One region of the Actinoplanes sp. NPDC020271 genome, then DNA from elsewhere that is predicted to be linked to it. Evidence: riboswitches for the same ligand, from Rfam matches in the RefSeq annotation. Region 1 holds a riboswitch; each other region holds the start of a gene.

Region 1 (4,204 bases):
CCTCACGCAGCTGGCCCGCGATGCGCTGGAACTCCGGCATCGGGAACACGTACAGACAGCGCTCCTGCCCCTTCGTGATCACGACACCTCCCGCCAGCTCGTCGCGGAACTTCGCCGGGAGGATCAGCCGGCCCTTCTCGTCCAGCCGAGGGGTGTGCGTGCCGAGGAACATCGGCCCCCACCCCCTTGCCGGGACAACCGGTCCTTCGCTTCCTTCGCGGAGGAAACGGGCCGACTGTCAACTCGGGCCGGCAGGCTCTCGGTCGTTGTTCCTCGGTCCTGCCACTGCGCCCCACTCTACTCCACTTCCCTCCACCTGCAACCCGAAAGCGGCTGCTCGCGAACTGTTTTCGCGGACGTAATCCCAGTTCACAGGGGGTGGGTCGAAGTGGAGGGGTTCAGCATGATCCACCAGGTCCGGTTTCCGACATCGGACGCACGAGGGTCGATAAGTCCACCTCAAAACCGCTCAAAAAGGCCCCGGCGGCGCGGCCGTCCGCCGCGCGGGGAGGAAAGTGGAGGGCGGCGAGGGAGGAAAGTGGCGCCTCGTGTGGAGAGTCGCCACTCTCCACACGCACCCACTCCACGCGAGGCCGCTGCCATCCGGGAGTCGCGGCCCCCGGCCCCGGCCCCCAGCCTCCCGGCCCCGGCCCCGGCGCCCCCGGCCCCCAGCCTCCCGGCGCCGGCTTCGGCGCCCCCGGCCCCCAGCCTCCCGGCGCCGGCCCCAGCCCCCCGGCTGGGCGCGCTACTGCCGTGAGCATCAGCCCGGTCGCGGGCTCCGGCGGCGGGGACCCCGCCGGCGGCTCGGGCGGGTGGACGGGTCCGGTGCCCTGACCGGGACCACCCACGGAGATCGCCCTTGTGGGTTTCGCGTTCAGGGCCGGCTACGGCCCTGCGAAAGCCGCAAGGGTCCCCGCGGGAGCGGCGGACCCTGGCCACAGCGGACGCAGGACATGAAGATCTTGAAGTTGATCTTCGGGAAGCAGCGGGGAACGCCGGTGGGGCGCGGCCCGGATCGGGTCGCGCCCCACTGGCGGTGTTGCCTTACTTACTGAGTGCTGTCGCGGATCAGGCGACCAGGCGACGCACGACGTAGTTGCTGCCGTAGATCTTGTGCTTGCCGACCCGGGCGCCGGTGTGCGGCGAGTCGTACATGTAACCGCCGCCGGCGTAGATGCCGGCGTGGTAGCCGTACGACCCGGACCGGAAGATGATCAGGTCACCGACCTGCTTGTTCGACTTGCTCACGGCCTTGCCGTACTTCTGCTGGCCGTCCGCCTTGTGCGGCAGGTTCTTCCCGGCCGCCTTCTTGTAGACGTACTGCGTGAAGCCGGAGCAGTCGAAGCGGGTGGGACCGGCCGCGGCGAACTTGTACAGCGCGCCGGTGTGCTTCTTGGCCTCGGCCAGGATCTTGGCGCCACCGGACTTCACGTAGATCTTCGACTGGTGCGACACCGAGGTGTACCCGGTGCCGGTGAAGAGCGTCCGCACCCACATGGTCGACTTCGGCGAGATGGTGAAGCCGACGGTGCCGTTGGCGGGAACGGTCCTCTTGGCCAGCAGGACCCACTTGCCGTTGACGTAGCCCTGCAGCCGGACGGTGCCCCGGGCGGCCTTGCCGGTCTTCGGGTTGACGACCTTGGCCGTGATCTTGGTCTTGGCGCCGTACGAGATGGTCCGGTAGCTGACCCGCGTGGTCAGGGTGGGCTTCACCTTCGCGGCGGCCTTGACCGTGGTCGCCGCGGATGAGACCGGGGTCGTCGTGGTCGCGGCCTGGGCGGCCGTCGAGGTCATGAGCTGGCCGGCGCAGAGGCAGAGACCCAGCGAGAGGGTCGCGGTGGTGACGCCGGTCATACGCCGATTGCGAGCCGCGCGGTGGCGGCCCGAACTGTGCTGGTGCACGGTCAGGAATTCCCTCCGGCACGCCTGCGAGGTTAGCTGTCGGGTTCGGGCGGGAAGGCTTGCCCGGCCACCGTGGTGGCTTCACCCCGAGGTCCGTTCCTGATGCGCCGCCGGGTGGGGCGACGCGGGTGGACCGAAATCTGGGTTCCCCGTCCCTGCCCCCGAATGCCTTGTCAGCTTTTCTGGTCGTGCACTGGTCGCGTCCACCGGTCCGGGGCAGGGCTCGGCGTGAACCGTGGGCGCGACCGGCGAGCGGGTGCTGCCGGCGAATCTTTGGTACCTGAAAATTTCCTTGATCGTCAGGTGCGAAGCAGTGACTCTCCGTAGTTGGCACACTGGCTGCTGTCCAGTTTGTTACCTCCGCGAGACAAATGCCATGGCGCTCCGTGGTCACTCGATTACGCAATAGCGATGGTCGAGAGTGAACCAGAACACAGAAAAACTCAGGTGGTAACCCCTTCGTGACAGCCGTTCGCCGGTCAGTGACACGACGGGGGTCCCCCGATGGGCCCAGCCGGACCGGTCCGGTGATCCAGCCCTTCCGGCAACTCGACGTAACCCTCCGGTCCGGTACCCTCGCTGGCGTGACGGACGGGAAGATGCCCCTGCGGGCCATAGTCGCGACCACCGCGTCGAAGACTGCGGCCGCGCTCTCCAGGGCCGCGGGACGCGGCGACGGTTCGGTGATCGGCGGCTGGATCGGCCTCAAGATCGATCCGGACCTGCTGGCCCACCTGGCGTCCGGCCGTGCCGTCGCGCTGGTGTCCGGCACCAACGGCAAGACCACCACCACCCGGCTGACCGCGGCCGCGGTCGGCGTGCTCGGCCGGGTCGCCACCAACTCCTACGGTGCGAACATGCCCACCGGGCACACCTCGGCGCTGGCCAAGGAGGGGCACACCCCGTTCGCGGTGCTGGAGACCGACGAGCACTACCTGGCCCAGGTGATCGAGGCCACCCGCCCCCGGGTGGTGGCGCTGCTCAACCTCTCCCGTGACCAGCTCGACCGGGCCAAGGAGGTGGCGATGATGGCGCAGTTGTGGAAGACCGCGCTCGCTGGCCACCCCGAGATCCGCGTGGTCGCCAACGCCGACGACCCGCTGGTCGTCTGGGCCGCCGCCGGCAGCCCGCAGACCACGTGGTTCAGCGCCGGCCAGCGCTGGCAGGACGACTCGGCCGTCTGCCCGGAGAGCGGCCACCCCATCGAGCGGGCCAACGGTGACTGGTGGTGCACCGGCTGCCCGCTGCGCCGCCCCGCCCCGCAGTGGGTGGTGGAGGAGGACGGGGTCATCGACCCGCGCGGCGACTGGCACCTGGTCAAGCTGCAGCTCCCCGGCAAGGTCAACCTGGGCAACGCGGCCACCGCGCTCGCGGTCGCCGGCGAGTTCGGGGTTCGTCCGATCGAGGCGCTCCCCCGGCTCTCCCGGGTGACCTCGATCGCCGGGCGCTACGCGCAGGTCGACCGCGACGGGCGCAACATCCGCCTGCTGCTCGCGAAGAACCCGGCGAGCTGGCTGGAGGCCTTCGACATGGCCGACCAGGCGCCGACCCTGCTCTCCATCAACGCGCGGGACCCCGACGGGCTCGACACGTCCTGGCTGTGGGACGTCGACTTCTCCCCGCTGCGGGACCGTCCGGTTCTGATCACCGGCGACCGGGCGTACGACCTGGCCGTCCGCCTCCAGGTGAACCAGGTGCCGTTCCAGCACGTACACACCTTCGACGAGGCTCTGGCACAGGTGCCGCCGGGCCGCCTCGAGGTGATCGCCAACTACACGGCGTTCCAGGACATCCGAGCGGTACTGGACCGCGTCAACTGAGCCGGTCCGCTACTGGGAAGACGGAGTTCTCTTTTCATGAACGACAGCACACTGCGGATCGTCTGGATCTACCCCGATCTGCTGTCGACCTACGGCGACCGGGGCAACATGCTGATCCTGGCCCACCGGGCGGCCGCACGCGGCATCCCGGTGGAGACCTACGAGGTCCGCTCGGACATGCAGATGCCGACCACCGCCGACATCTACCTCATCGGCGGCGGTGAGGACGGGCCGCAGGCACTCGCGGCCCAACGGCTGATCACCGACGGCGGGCTGCACCGGGCCGTCGCCCAGGGCGCGTCAGTTCTGGCCATCTGCGCCGGTTACCAGCTGTTCGGTCATTCGTTCTTCGCCAAGGGGACGAAATGTGCCGGCCTCGGGCTGCTCGACATCCACTCCGACCGGGGCGAGACCCGGGCGGTCGGCGAACTGCGCGGCGACATCGACCCGCGGCTCGGCCTGCCCCCGCTGACCGGCTTCGA
Region 2 (4,204 bases), on a different contig from region 1:
GTCGCTGGGTCGTACGCGATCAATTTGATGTTCGGGTTTGTTTCAGGCCGGTCGGTGACCGGTCGATGCTGCACGTGAACCCCACGGGCGAACAACCCGTAATACCGGGTGTCCAGGCACCACGGTGACGAGCGTCGCGGCGTCCAGGTGATGCCCGTCGCTGTGGACGATGAGAGGCCGATGGTGTTATGAGGCGCGGGAAGGGTATCCGTCTATCCGCAAGACGGTCGCAGAGAGTTCGCGCTCAGCTTCCGCGCACTGGGCTCTCAGGTAAGACCCAGGCATTCGTGACACTTTCGATCAGCCGGCCGGAATCAGCGCAGGCAGCCATTTGTTGTGTAGATGTCAGCAACCGCAATGCACGAGCTGCGGACGTTACGGGAGAGGGCTGATGGACGCAGGTAATGCCCGTAACAGGGTTAGTGACGGCAATGAGGGGACCGTGGGCAACGTGGAGAAGAACACCGTGATGCGTACCGACCAGGTCGCCGAGGAACGCGACCTCGTCGGAGTCTACCTGCACGAGATCTCCCGGACGCCGCTGTTGGACGCCGCACGGGAGGTCGAACTCTCGAAGGCGATCGAGGCGGGCCTCTACGCCGAGCACCTGCTCGAGCAGGGCGAGGCGCGTCGCGGCATCAGCCGGGAAGAACTCGAGCGGATCGTCGCCGAGGGCAGCAAGGCAAAAGACCTGTTCATCCGGGCCAACCTCCGACTGGTCGTCTCCATCGCCCGCCGCTACGTGCGCTCCGGCATGCCGATGCTCGACCTCATCCAGGAAGGCAACACCGGCCTGGTCCGCGCGGTCGAGAAGTTCGACTACGAGCGCGGTTACAAGTTCTCGACGTACGCGACGTGGTGGGTGCGCCAGGCGATCAGCCGGGCCATCGCCCAGCAGGAGCGCACCGTGCGACTGCCGGTGCACCTGGTCGAGGACGTCAACCGCATGCGCAACGTCACCCGTCAGCTCGTCCGTGAGCTCGGCGGCGACCCGGAGCCGGAGCAGATCGCCGCGGCCCTGGGCGTGACCGTGGAACGGGTCAACGAGCTCACCCGCTGGGCTCAGGACACCGTCTCGCTGGACACCCCCGTCGGCGACGACGGCGACACCAACCTGGGTGACCTGGTCGCCGACAGCGACGCCCCGTCGCCCGAGGAGATCGTGCTGAGCGCACTGGAGCGCCAGCGCATCGAGGGCCTGCTCAATCACCTGGACGACCGCTCGGCCGGCATCATGCGGGCGCGGTACGGGCTGGAGGACGGCCGCGAGCACTCGCTGACCGAGGTGGCCTCGCGCTTCTCGCTCAGCCGGGAGCGGATTCGCCAGCTGGAGATCCAGGCGCTCGGCCGGCTGCGCGAGCTGGCCCGGGCCGAGGGCCTGCAGGCCGCCTGACCTGACCGTCGGCTACCGACAAAGACGAAGAAGGCCGGCACCCCGGGGGGTGCCGGCCTTCTGCCTGTTCGCGGTGTTACAGAACCCGGCCGTATCCGTCCGGGGTCATGATGTTGATGCTGCGGTGCAGGACGTCCCGCCCGGCCGACGGCGCGTCGATGATCATGCCGTCGCCGACGTAGATGGCCACATGTCCGCCGCTGCGGTAGTACACCAGGTCACCGGGCTGGAGCTTGCTCTTGTCGGTGAAGAACTGGGCGTACGGCTTGTTCTTCTGCTGGGCGGCGCTGTGCGGCAGCGTGTGGCCGGCCTTGGCCCACGCGGCCATGGTCAGGCCCGAGCAGTCGTAGGAGTTCGGACCGGCGTCGCCGAAGCCGTACGGCTTGCCGATCTGGTTGAACGCGAACGTCACGGCCACGCCGGCGTCACCGGAGATCTTGGGGATCACGCCGGTGTACGAACCGGTGTTCTCGGTCGCGCTGCCGTAGAGGTCCTCGCGCATGTCGTACAGCTTCTGGAGATCCTTCTTGATCTTCTTCGTCTGTGCGTCGAGCTCCTGGGACTGCACACTCTGTTTGGTCTGCTGAGTCTTGAGAGCGGCCTGCTTGTCGGCGAAGGTCTGCGTGGTCTCCGTGAAGTTGTCGATGTCCTGCTGGTTCGACTGGCTGAGCTGCTCGAGGTAGCCCATCCGGGCCAGGAGATCGCTCTGGTTGCTGCTGAGCAGCACCTCCGCCGGACCGACCCGCCCCGTCATGTACGACGAGGTGGCGATCTTCTGCATCCGGGCGGTGGCAGTGGTGAGCGCCGCCTGGGCGGGCTTGAGGGAGGCGTTGAGCTTGGTGATCTCGTCCTGGGTCTTCTTCAGGTCGATCTTGCTCTTGTTGTACGCCTCGGTGACGTCCTCGAGCTTGTCGGAGGCAGCGGTGATCTGCTTCTCCAGCTCGGCCTTGGACGGGGCCGCGTGCGCGGCCGTAGCTCCCGACGTGGTGATCGCCAATGCGGTCAGCGCGACCACCAGCGCCCGGAGCCTGGTACGGGGGTGTGGCACTGGTCAGGGGCCTTTCTTCCGCTTCTTAGCCACCTACCGGGTTAGCTGACGGGTTCGGGCTGGAAGATGGCCCTACCGCGCGCATGCGCGCGGACTCACCCCGAGATCGTGGTTCCCCGGTTCGTGGCGGCGCCGGCCCGGGGGACTGGGCCGATCGCCACCCATGATTCGGCGGCGTTGGTCGGCGCCACCGGAAGGTTTGTGGCTGCGGACCGAACCAACCGCATCAACTTATCGGGGTGGAAAACAAAATCAAGTCCTTCGCGGGTGAAATTTGGCAATGGTCGGTCTTGCGAACTTAATCCCGATAACCGGCTGTCATTCGGCCCGCGCTGAGCGTTATTCCAGCGCCTTTTTCAGCGTGCCCCGGCGAGTTCCGTATTCGGCACCCAACGGCGTGTCACGCTCCGCTCGGCCCAGAACGAGAAGAACGGAATGGTGCCCGCCAGCATCACGATGATCATCCGGCTGAAGGGCCAGCGCGCCCGGCGGGACAGATCGAAGGTGAGAAGCAGATAGATCATGTAGAGGAAGCCGTGCAGCGGGCCGATCACCGCGACCACCGTGTCGTTGTCGCCGAGATACTTCAGCGGCATACCGACCAGCACGAGAACGACCAGGAACACGCCGACGATCCAGGCGATGATCCGGTAACGGGTGAGGGCGCCCTGCACGGTGGGGTCTCCTTCTACTTCTTGGCGGCGCGGTAGTCGGCCGGACGGGCACCGGGGTGCTCGGCGAGCCACGTCAGATAGTCGTTGTAGGCGTCGAGCTCAGGGTCGGCGCCGGTGGTCTCGGCGGCCGCCGCGACCGCGACCCGCACCGGACGGCCCAGCGCGACCGGGCCCTGCGGATCGCGGACCGGCTCGGCCACCGGCTCCTCGGCGGACTCGGCCCCGGGCTCGGACCGGCGCCGGAACAACTGGATCTCGCGGATCCAGATGAAGACCACGAAGCCGGCGAAGACCGGCCACTCGAACATGTAGCCCCAGCTGAGCGAGTTGCCCCCGGTGGCGCGGCTGAACTGCCACCAGCCCAGCCCGAGGCAGCCCGCGGTCAGCACCAGCGCCAGGAGGTGCCGGGCGACCCACGCCGGAGTCCACAGCCCTTTCATGCCCACGAGACTACCGGCGGGTTTGGTGATCGCCTGCACGGGCAAGCGTCAACTCACGAACCTCGACCCGGAAGCGGAGGGACACGATGACGGACGGGCACCCGACAACCGGTTTCGACACCGGGATCGACCCGGCGGGACTGGCCGACGACGACCTCTTCCGTGAACTGGCGAGCCTGTACCGGACCCGCCTGGAGACGCTACGGCACGGCCCGGACGCGGCGCTGGAGAACCACTTCCGGCGGACCGCGGAACTGGAGACCGAGTACATGGCCCGGTTCCCCGGTCGCGAGGTCGACCCCGGCCGCGTCACCCAGGCGTTCTGATCCTCGAAGGGACCCCCACCATGACCAGCCTGCAGGACAAGGCCGCCGAGGTGGCACACGCCTACGCCCCGCACGAGCACCGGCCGCTGGGCGGTTACCTGGCCGCCATGGGCGCGTTCGGCGCGCTCGCGGCGAGCCTGACCGCCGCCGCGAAGGTCACCGGGCGGCCCGTCCCGGAACGGCCGGCCCTCGGCGACGTGGCCCTGCTCTCGATCGCCACCCACAAGCTCAGCCGGTTGATCGCCAAGGACTCGGTGACCAGCCCGCTGCGTGCCCCGTTCACCCGGTACTCCGAGCCGGCCGGTGCCGCCGAGCTCAACGAG
Region 3 (4,204 bases), on a different contig from region 1:
CGGTATCACTCAGGGCACCATTCATTCCATGCCCGACGTCTCCGGTACGCCGTCAGCCCACCCCACCCACGCCGACGACCACTGGACGGCCTACAACGCCGCGCAGGTCACCCGCGACGTCCGCGCCACCTGCCGTCGCGCGATGGACCTCGCCGGCCCGGGCGCCGGGCGCACCGCCGTCGACCTCGGCTGCGGCGCCGGCCGCGAGACCCGGGCCCTGCTCGAAGCCGGTTGGCGGGTCGCCGCCTACGACAGCGAGCCCGCCATGCTGGCCGGCGTCGACCGTTCCCACCCGTCGCTGACCGCCCACCGGCTCGGCTTTCAGCAGATCACCGAGCTGCCCGAGGCCGACCTGATCTACGCCGGTTACGCCCTGCCGTACCAGGACCGGCCGTCCTTCGATCGGCTGTGGACGCTCATCCGCACGGCTCTGCGTCCCGGCGGTCTCGTGGCAGTGGATCTCTTCGGCGTCCATGACTCGTGGACGGCGAACGGGGAGTGGACGTTCCTGACCGTCGCGGAGGCGTCCGCCCTGGCCGACGGCCTGATCGTCGAGCACTGGGACGAGCAGGACGAGGACGGCCCGGCGTTCAGCGGCCCCAAGCACTGGCACGTCTTCGAGCTGATCGCCCGGCGCCCGCGGTGACCACCGTCAGAGCTTGCGCGCGGTGATCTCGAATCCGGCCGCTTGCAGCCGTGTGACCAGCGCATCCCCGATCCCGGTGGCGGGGGTGAGCACGCCACCCTCGCTCTCCGGCAGCGACGACCGGTCCAGCGCGAGTGCGAGCGCCGACTCGCCGAGCATCACCGAGGTCGCGGCGTACCCCGGGTCGCCCTTGGCCCGCACCCGAGCCGTGTACCGCGCCCCGGACGTCGTCGTCGTGAAGATGTCCATGGTGAAATGCCCGTTCTCACGGTCTTTCCGGCTCGGCCCGTCACCCGGCTTCGGCAGGATGCGGTCCAGCACGAAGCGGGTGGGTGGCAGCGCCAGCCCGGCGAAGAGTGCGCCGAGCCCGAGTTTCGTGCCGAGCGCGATGACCGGCGACAGCGGGGAGGCGCCGACGCTCATCGCTTCGCGATAGGTGAAGTTCCGCCCGTACGCCCATGAGCGCAGCGCGTTGCTCCGCCGCACCACGCGAGTGTTGTAGGACGCCATCACGAACGGTGCGAGCCGCCCTTTGAGCTGCGGGTCCACGTCGGAGCCGGGAATCGTGTCCAGGTCGCTCTGGCGGCCGAGTCTCGGCTCGGCGTGGCGGTCCGGGCTCAGCGAGTACGGACTCCCGGCCACCTTGCGCAGTGCCGGCTTCTCCTTCAGCACGTCGACCTGGTTGCGCATCGAGTCGATGGTGCCGCCGCTGACCCCGCCGCGGAAGCTCGTCACGACCAGCGTGGTGTCGAGCAACTCGCCCGCGCCGTCCGATTCGATCAGTTTGTGGAGGGCGTGCACGCCGATGTCGGACGGAATGGAGTCGAAGCCGCAGGAGTGGACGATCCGCGCACCGGTGCTGCGGGCGAGTTCGTGGTTCTCGTCGATGCTGTCCCGGGCGAACAGGACTTCACCGGTCAGATCCACGTAGTCGGTGCCGGCCGCGGCGCAGGCGTGCGCGAGAACCTTGCCGTACTTCGCATACGGCCCCACCGTGGTGATGACGACGCGGGTGCGTCCGGCCAGGGTGGTCAACGCGTCCGCGTCGGCGGCGTCGGCGACCAGGGTCGGCCAGTCGACGCCGAGCCGGGCCCGGACGGCCTCCAGTTTCTCCGCTGAGCGCCCGGCCAGCGCGATGCGGGTGCCGGTCGGCGCGTGCCCGGCAAGGTATTCCGCCACCAGCACGCCGACGAAGCCGGTCGCACCGTAGACGATCACCTCGAAGTCGCGTGAACGATCGCTCATGGTCGGAGATTGTGCACCGCGGACCACCCCGAAGGAAACTCATCAGTAACAACGGGCGCAATCCCTTACACCGGGCCGGAGTCGCTTGAGCACGCGCGTGGAACTCCAATGAGCAGGCCCTTTTTACCCAGTCGCCGGACCGCCATGCCTGTGGGCACCGGCTTTCCCCCGTCCGCGCGACCACGTGAGTAGCAAGTCACGCCACGCCCGAGAATCTGCGGGAGTTATCCACACAAAGGAAGATCAAAGCGGTTAATTTGGGGAAACAACGTCACCTGTCGCAGCCCGGGCATGGTCAGTCCGGCGAGGCGGTGGCTCCGTCAAGCAGTCCGCACGTGCGGACACCGTGGCCGGAACGCCGAATCCTGCCTGCTGGTCACGGTCAACAACACACAGGCACGGAGCGGGGGACCCACCAGTTCCTCGGCGCGCTCCCACGGGAGTGCGCCTCGGGGTGAAGCTGCGTCAGCAGCCGGGCTCCTCGGCCCGAACCCGACAGCTCACCTCGCAGGCGTGGAGGGAAAACTTCATGCTTCACCTGAACAGTGGGGTTCGCCGTGTCCTGTCCCGGCGAGCCCAGTCCCCGCGCGCCCATGCACCGGCGACGGCCGCCGGGCGCGCTTACTCGACGCCCAAGCACCGCGCTCCGAAGAAGCCGGGCCGCCTGCAGCGCAGCCTCGGCATCACCATCGCCGGTCTGGCCGGAGCGGTCGGCCTGATGGCCGTCGAGGCCTCCCCGGCCAGCGCCGCCCCGGACGTCAACTGGGACGCCGTGGCCCGCTGCGAGTCCGGCGGCAACTGGCGGATCAACACCGGCAACGGCTACTTCGGCGGGCTGCAGTTCAGCCGCTCGACCTGGCGGGCGCACGGCGGCGGGAGGTACGCCTCCACGGCCAACGGAGCCTCCAAGAGCGAGCAGATCGCGGTGGCCGAGCGCGTCCTGCGCACCCAGGGCATCGGCGCCTGGCCGACGTGCGGTCGTCGCGGGCTCACCCGGGCGCGCACGACCACACGGGTCAGCCCATACCGCCTGGCCTCCTACAACACGCCGCTGCGGTCCGCGCACGCCTACACCGTGAAGCGCGGTGACACCCTTTCCGGGATCGCGCGGCGTTACCACGTGCGGGGCGGCTGGAAGGCCCTTTACCGCACCAACGCGGCCCGCCTGAGCAGCCCGAACCGCCTCAGGGTCGGTCAGCGGCTGGCCCTCTAGAGAACTCCGGCTGGTCGAGCACCCGCAGCCACGTCCCGTCGGGCTGCCGGCGGACGACCTGTGCCCTCGCCCCGGCCCCGTCCTTCGGCGGCGTCGCGGTGAGGGCCAGGTCGCCGCTGATCAGAGTGGGCAGCGGAGGCTCGGGCTCGAACCGCGGCATCCTGGGCAGGAGTTCCGCCCAGAGTTTCTCGATCGCCGCCCGGCCGACCGTCCGGCTGCCGGGCGGATAGGCCATCACGGCATCCTCCTCATACAGCAGCGCGAGCCCTTCGGCGTCCTTGGCGTTCGCGCGCTCGACGAAGAGGCGGGTGAGATCTTCCGGCTGCAGTGCCTTCGCTCGTTCGCTCATGCCTCCACCTTCCTCCGCCGCACCCTACAAGTCCAACAGATGGTTCTTCTAGGAACTACAATTTTCATTCATGGATCTGCGGCAACTGGAGTACTTCATCGCGGTCGCCGAGACCGGCAGCTTCACCCGCGCCGCCGAGCGGGTGCACATCACCCAGTCCGGGGTGAGTGCCCAGGTCAAGGCCCTGGAGCACGAACTCGGGGCGGAACTGTTCGTGCGCAGTGGGCGGACCGCCCGGCTGACCGAGGCGGGTGCGGTCGCGCTGCGCCACGCGCGGGAGGCGATCGACTCGACGCTCGACCTGCGGGACGCGATCGACGACGTCAAGGGGCTGATCCGGGGGCGGCTGCGGATCGGCATGGTGATCGGCTGCGAGGTCGCTCCGCTCTTCGACGCGCTCGCCGCGTTCCACGACGCCCACCCCGGCATCGCGCTGGAGCTGACCGAGGCGAACTCGGACCACCTCGTCGCCGGGGTGCGCACGGGCGCGATCGACGTGGCGCTGGCGGGGCTGGCCGGTGAGCCCCCGGAACATCTCGCGTCGCAGGTGATCGTCAGTGAGCCGCTGGTGGCGCTGACGCCACCCGGCGGTGACCTAGCGGGACGCGGCCGGGTGACGATCGCGCAGCTCACGGCGTACCGAATAATTTGTCTTCCGCGTGGCACCGGCATCCGTGACGTACTCGACCACGCCGGGACGGCTGATCTCGGGTTGCGACCGGAGGTCGCGCTCGCCGCGACCTCGCCGGCC
Region 4 (4,204 bases), on a different contig from region 1:
CCCCGCCGGGTCAGCTCGGCCCGGGCCTCCTCGATGTCGCGCACGATGAGGTGGACGTTCTCCACGGTGCCGGGCGCGGCGGTGCCGATCCCGACGCCGAACGCGATCGAGCAGTGCGACCCGGGCGGGGTGAACTGCACGACGCGGTAGTCGTCGCCGCACACGTAGTCGAGGTCCTCCCGCCAGCCGAGCTGGTTGTAGAACTTCTTGGCCCGGTCGATGTCGGTCACCGGCACGGCGATCAGTTCCAGTTGATATTCCACGGTCAGATCCCGAGGGCGTCGAAGAGGTGGAGCCAGATCTCGCTGCGGGTGGGAAAGGCCGGGATCGCGTGCCGCAGGCGGCTGATCGGCACCTCGCCGACCACGGCGATCGTCGCGGCCTGCAGGAAGTCGGCGACGCCGGCGCCGGTCAGGGTGACGCCGACGAGCACGTCACGGTCGGTGTCGACGAGGAATCGGGCGGTGCCGCGCGGGCCGCCGGTGAACGCGCCTCCGGCGTTGCCGTCGGTCGGCACGTCGACGACCCGGACGGCCAGCCCGGCCGCGGCGGCGGTCACGGTGGTGTGCCCGACCGCGGCGACCTGCGGTTCGGTGAAGATCACCCGGGGCGCGCCGGGGCCGTCCCCGAGGTGCTCGGCGGCCATGCCGCGGCCGAGGACGTCCCCGGAGGCGATCGCCGCCTGGTACTTGGCCATGTGCGTGAACAGCGCCTTCCCGTTCAGGTCGCCGACCACGTAGAGCCAGTCGAGCCCGGGCACGCGCATGTTCTCGTCGACCTTGACGTAACCGGTCTCGTCGATCCCCAGCCCGGCCAGGCCCAGGCCGGCCGCCTGCGGCTCGCGGCCGGCGGCGACCAGGATCTCCGCGCCGGTCACGCTGGTCCCGTCGCTCAAGGTCACCGTCACTCCGGCTTCCGGATCCCGGCGTACGGCCGTGGCCCGCCCCGCGGCCCGGATGTCCACCCCCTGCTCGGCCAGGGACGCGGCCACCTGCTCCCCGGCGAACCGCTCCTCGCGGGGCAGCAGCCCCCGCTCCCCCGGGATCAGCGTCACCCGGGCCCCGAGCGAGGTGAACGCCTGACTCATCTCCACGCCGACGACCCCGCCGCCGATGATGATCAGCGACTCGGGCACGGCCGGCGTGGTGACGGCCTGCCGGTTCGTCCACGGCTTCGCCTCGGCCAGCCCGTCGATCGCGGGCCGCGCGGCCCGGGTGCCACCGGCCAGGATGACCGCGCGCCGAGCGTCGAGGATCTCGTCGCCGACCGCGACCCGCTTCTCGCCGGCGAGCCGCCCCCAGCCGCGGACCAGGGTGACCCCGCGCTCGGTCAGCCACGGCACCTGGCCGGCGTCGTCGAGGTGACCGATCAGCTCGTCGCGGCGGCGCAGCACGGCCGCCACGTCCAGGTCGCCGGTGACCGCGGCGCTCACCCCGGCCGTCCTGCGGGCCTCGGCGAGCAGTTCGCCGGGACGCAGCAGCGCCTTCGACGGCATGCACGCGTAGAACGAGCACTCGCCGCCGACCTTGTCGGCCTCCACGATCGCCACGTCGAGCCCGGCCTCGGCCAGCCGTCCGGCCGCCACCTCGCCGCCGGGTCCGGCGCCGATCACCACTACGTCAAAGGTTCGCATGACGAAAATTCTGGCTCGCCGGTCGGGCCGTTCGAACCCGGGACTCACCCTGGGGACGGCCGCCCGGGTACCCGGGTGCCCGGGGTGATCCCGCTGAACCGGTAGCACTCCTCGTCGTCGATCCCGTTCGGGTCCGGGTCGATCGTGAGCCGCGCGGGCAGCCCGGCGGCGTCCGCCTCGAACTCGACGTGAGCGTCGGCTCCGGCGCCGAGCGCGCTGTCGAGCAACTCGGCGACGGCCGGGTACTCGGGCGGCACGGCCAGGATCTCCGGAGCGTCGATCCGCGTGCCGGACACCACCCGGCCCTGGACGACGACGATCTCGTAGGTGCCGAGCAGCGCCCGCTCGCCGCAGCTGGACGTCAGCACGTAGGAGTAGTCCGGCGGCAGTTTCGCCTCAGCCGCGCGAAGGGGCTCGGCGGACTTCTCCGCCGTACCGGAAGAAATGCCACCACAAGCGGAAAGCGCAAGGGCGGAGATCACAGTGAGGAGCGCGGCCGGGCGTTGTCGGGATTCCACCATGAGCCATTCGACGAACGATTACCGCCCGCGGTTCCGCTCTTTCCGTCGTTCGCGGTAAATCGCACCGTTTTCGGGACTTTATCCGGCACGAACAAGATCAAATCGTCGCAATACCGTGAAGAGAGTCACTATTCAGGGCGAAAAATTTGGTCGCCGGCCCTTCGCTGTGGTTACCGTCGGTCGTCCCGCGAAATCGCGGGCACTGTGGACGGTCCGCCGAATCCCGCCGCCGATCCGCACAAGAAACTCAGGCGGGAGCGGGGGACCCACTTTCCGGCGCGATGAAAGGAACTCGCGCCTCGGCCCTGGTCGGACCACGCGACCGGGCCTCGGGGTGAAGCCGCATGTGACGCGGCCGGGCCACTCTGCCCGAACCCGACAGCTCACCTCGTAGGCGTGGAGGAGAAACCCCATGTCTCGGATCGGTAGACGAACGCGCCTTGCTGCCCTCGGCCTGATGACCGCGAGCGGCATGCTGCTCGCCACGGCCGCCCCGGCCAGCGCTTCCAGTGTGAACTGGGACCGGGTCGCGCAGTGCGAGTCCGGCGGCAACTGGCACATCAACACCGGCAACGGGTATTACGGCGGCCTGCAGTTCAACCGCAGCACGTGGATCGCCAACGGCGGCGGCAAGTACGCGTCGACCGCGAACAGGGCCAGCAAGTCGGAGCAGATCAGGATCGCCGAGAAGCTGTACGCCAAGCGTGGCCTGAGCCCGTGGCCGGTCTGCGGCAAGAAGGCCGGCGTGAAGTCCCCGGCCAAGTCGAAGCCGAAGACCACGAAGAAGAAGACCACGAAGAAGACCACGGTCAAGAGCAACGGCAAGACGTACGTGGTCAGGTCCGGCGACACCCTGGCCACCATCGCCAAGCGGCACCACGTGGCCGGTGGCTGGCGCACGCTCTACAAGCTGAACAAGGGCGTGCTGCACTCGCCGAGCCTGATCCACCCCGGTCAGCGCATCAGGCTGTAGCCGCGGGCGGCCGGGTCACCGCAGGTACTGCACGACCCCCGGGTCGAGCGGGATGGTGACCCGGCCGGACCGGTCCCAGCGTTCCAGGGTCCACCAGTTGCGCTGCTGACGGATGGTGACCTGGACGTTCGGGGACTCGCCGTGCCAGGCCGAGCCGCCGGCGCCCACCCCGTACTTCGCGCGGGCGAACACGCCGACCTTGGTCAGGGTGGCGCAGGCGCGGCAGCGGCCGTCCTCGGTGACGACGCAGTCGCCGCAGGTGGCACCCTGGCAGAGCCGGCACGGGCGGACCGCCTCGGGGCAGGCCGGGCAGGTGGGGAGCAGGCAGTGCGCGCACCACGCGAGCGTGCCGGCCAGGTGGTGGTTGCGGCAGGCCTGCAGGCTGGTCAGGGCCGTGCCGGTGGACTCGTCGACGACGTACCCCTGAGTCCTACCCGGCGCGACGTCGTAGACGATCGGCAGCTGGACGCCGTCGGCGAGCTGCCAGGTCTCGGCGACGCGCAGGCCGACCGCGATCCGGGTGACGTCGACCGGCCGGCGGCGCAGCCGTCGCAGCAACGCCTCGGTCAGCTCCTCGGGCAGGTCCAGCGGGGCGGCCGGAGCCTGCGCGGCCGGGGCGCCGATCGCGAAACGGGCCTCGGCCGGCTCCAGCTCCTCGCCCGGCGGGTGCTCGACGATCCGCGGGACGACGAGCTGCTGGACGCGCTGCGCGCCCTGCACGTGGATGCCGGTGAAGTCCTCCTGGCGGGTCACGGCGGTGACGTCGGCGAGGCGGCCCGCGGTCAGCAGGGTGGCGCCGACCATGCCGCGGTTCATGTCGCCCGGGGACTTGCTCAGTCCGTGCCAGGCGGGGCGGCCGGCGTCGCGACGAACACCGAGCTGGGCGTGCCGGCCGATCCGGGCGAGGACCGCCTCCCACGCGCCGAGCTGGGCATACGCCACGATCTCGGGCTCGGGCTGCCAGTCCTCGGCGGCCCAGGCGGCGCGACCGGCGGGCTCTTCCCACTCGGCGACGGCGTCGCCTGCCGCGATGCCGCGTTCATCGACGCCGGTGATGTCATCGAGTATCAGCCGGCT

The links. A riboswitch is a leader RNA that binds a small molecule or an ion and turns the genes downstream of it on or off. The one in region 1 is predicted to bind cyclic di-AMP.
Region 2: another riboswitch for cyclic di-AMP. It lies ahead of ACH442_RS10920 (NlpC/P60 family protein); the one in region 1 lies ahead of ACH442_RS01760 (C40 family peptidase).
Region 3: another riboswitch for cyclic di-AMP. It lies ahead of ACH442_RS27735 (transglycosylase family protein); the one in region 1 lies ahead of ACH442_RS01760 (C40 family peptidase).
Region 4: another riboswitch for cyclic di-AMP. It lies ahead of ACH442_RS39855 (transglycosylase family protein); the one in region 1 lies ahead of ACH442_RS01760 (C40 family peptidase).

The regions. Positions count from the first base shown of each region.
Region 1 covers NZ_JBIRWQ010000001.1:402,178-406,381, forward strand. The annotation lists gene mraZ (division/cell wall cluster transcriptional repressor MraZ) at 1-172, opposite strand, end outside; gene ACH442_RS01760 (C40 family peptidase) at 1,069-1,854, opposite strand; cyclic di-AMP (ydaO/yuaA leader) riboswitch at 1,909-2,083, opposite strand; gene ACH442_RS01765 (MurT ligase domain-containing protein) at 2,502-3,722, shown strand; gene ACH442_RS01770 (type 1 glutamine amidotransferase) at 3,759-4,204, shown strand, end outside.
Region 2 covers NZ_JBIRWQ010000004.1:147,715-151,918, reverse strand. The annotation lists gene ACH442_RS10925 (RNA polymerase sigma factor RpoD/SigA) at 392-1,393, shown strand; gene ACH442_RS10920 (NlpC/P60 family protein) at 1,470-2,441, opposite strand; cyclic di-AMP (ydaO/yuaA leader) riboswitch at 2,456-2,625, opposite strand; gene ACH442_RS10915 (DUF3817 domain-containing protein) at 2,798-3,115, opposite strand; gene ACH442_RS10910 (hypothetical protein) at 3,130-3,555, opposite strand; gene ACH442_RS10905 (DUF6158 family protein) at 3,642-3,881, shown strand; gene ACH442_RS10900 (DUF1360 domain-containing protein) at 3,902-4,204, shown strand, end outside.
Region 3 covers NZ_JBIRWQ010000014.1:20,043-24,246, reverse strand. The annotation lists gene ACH442_RS27745 (class I SAM-dependent methyltransferase) at 29-646, shown strand; gene ACH442_RS27740 (saccharopine dehydrogenase family protein) at 653-1,891, opposite strand; cyclic di-AMP (ydaO/yuaA leader) riboswitch at 2,238-2,419, shown strand; gene ACH442_RS27735 (transglycosylase family protein) at 2,421-3,104, shown strand; gene ACH442_RS27730 (YybH family protein) at 3,076-3,432, opposite strand; gene ACH442_RS27725 (LysR family transcriptional regulator) at 3,524-4,204, shown strand, end outside.
Region 4 covers NZ_JBIRWQ010000029.1:58,716-62,919, reverse strand. The annotation lists gene ACH442_RS39870 (VOC family protein) at 1-263, opposite strand, end outside; gene ACH442_RS39865 (dihydrolipoyl dehydrogenase family protein) at 266-1,633, opposite strand; gene ACH442_RS39860 (DUF6174 domain-containing protein) at 1,678-2,115, opposite strand; cyclic di-AMP (ydaO/yuaA leader) riboswitch at 2,359-2,566, shown strand; gene ACH442_RS39855 (transglycosylase family protein) at 2,612-3,127, shown strand; gene ACH442_RS39850 (hypothetical protein) at 3,143-4,204, opposite strand, start outside.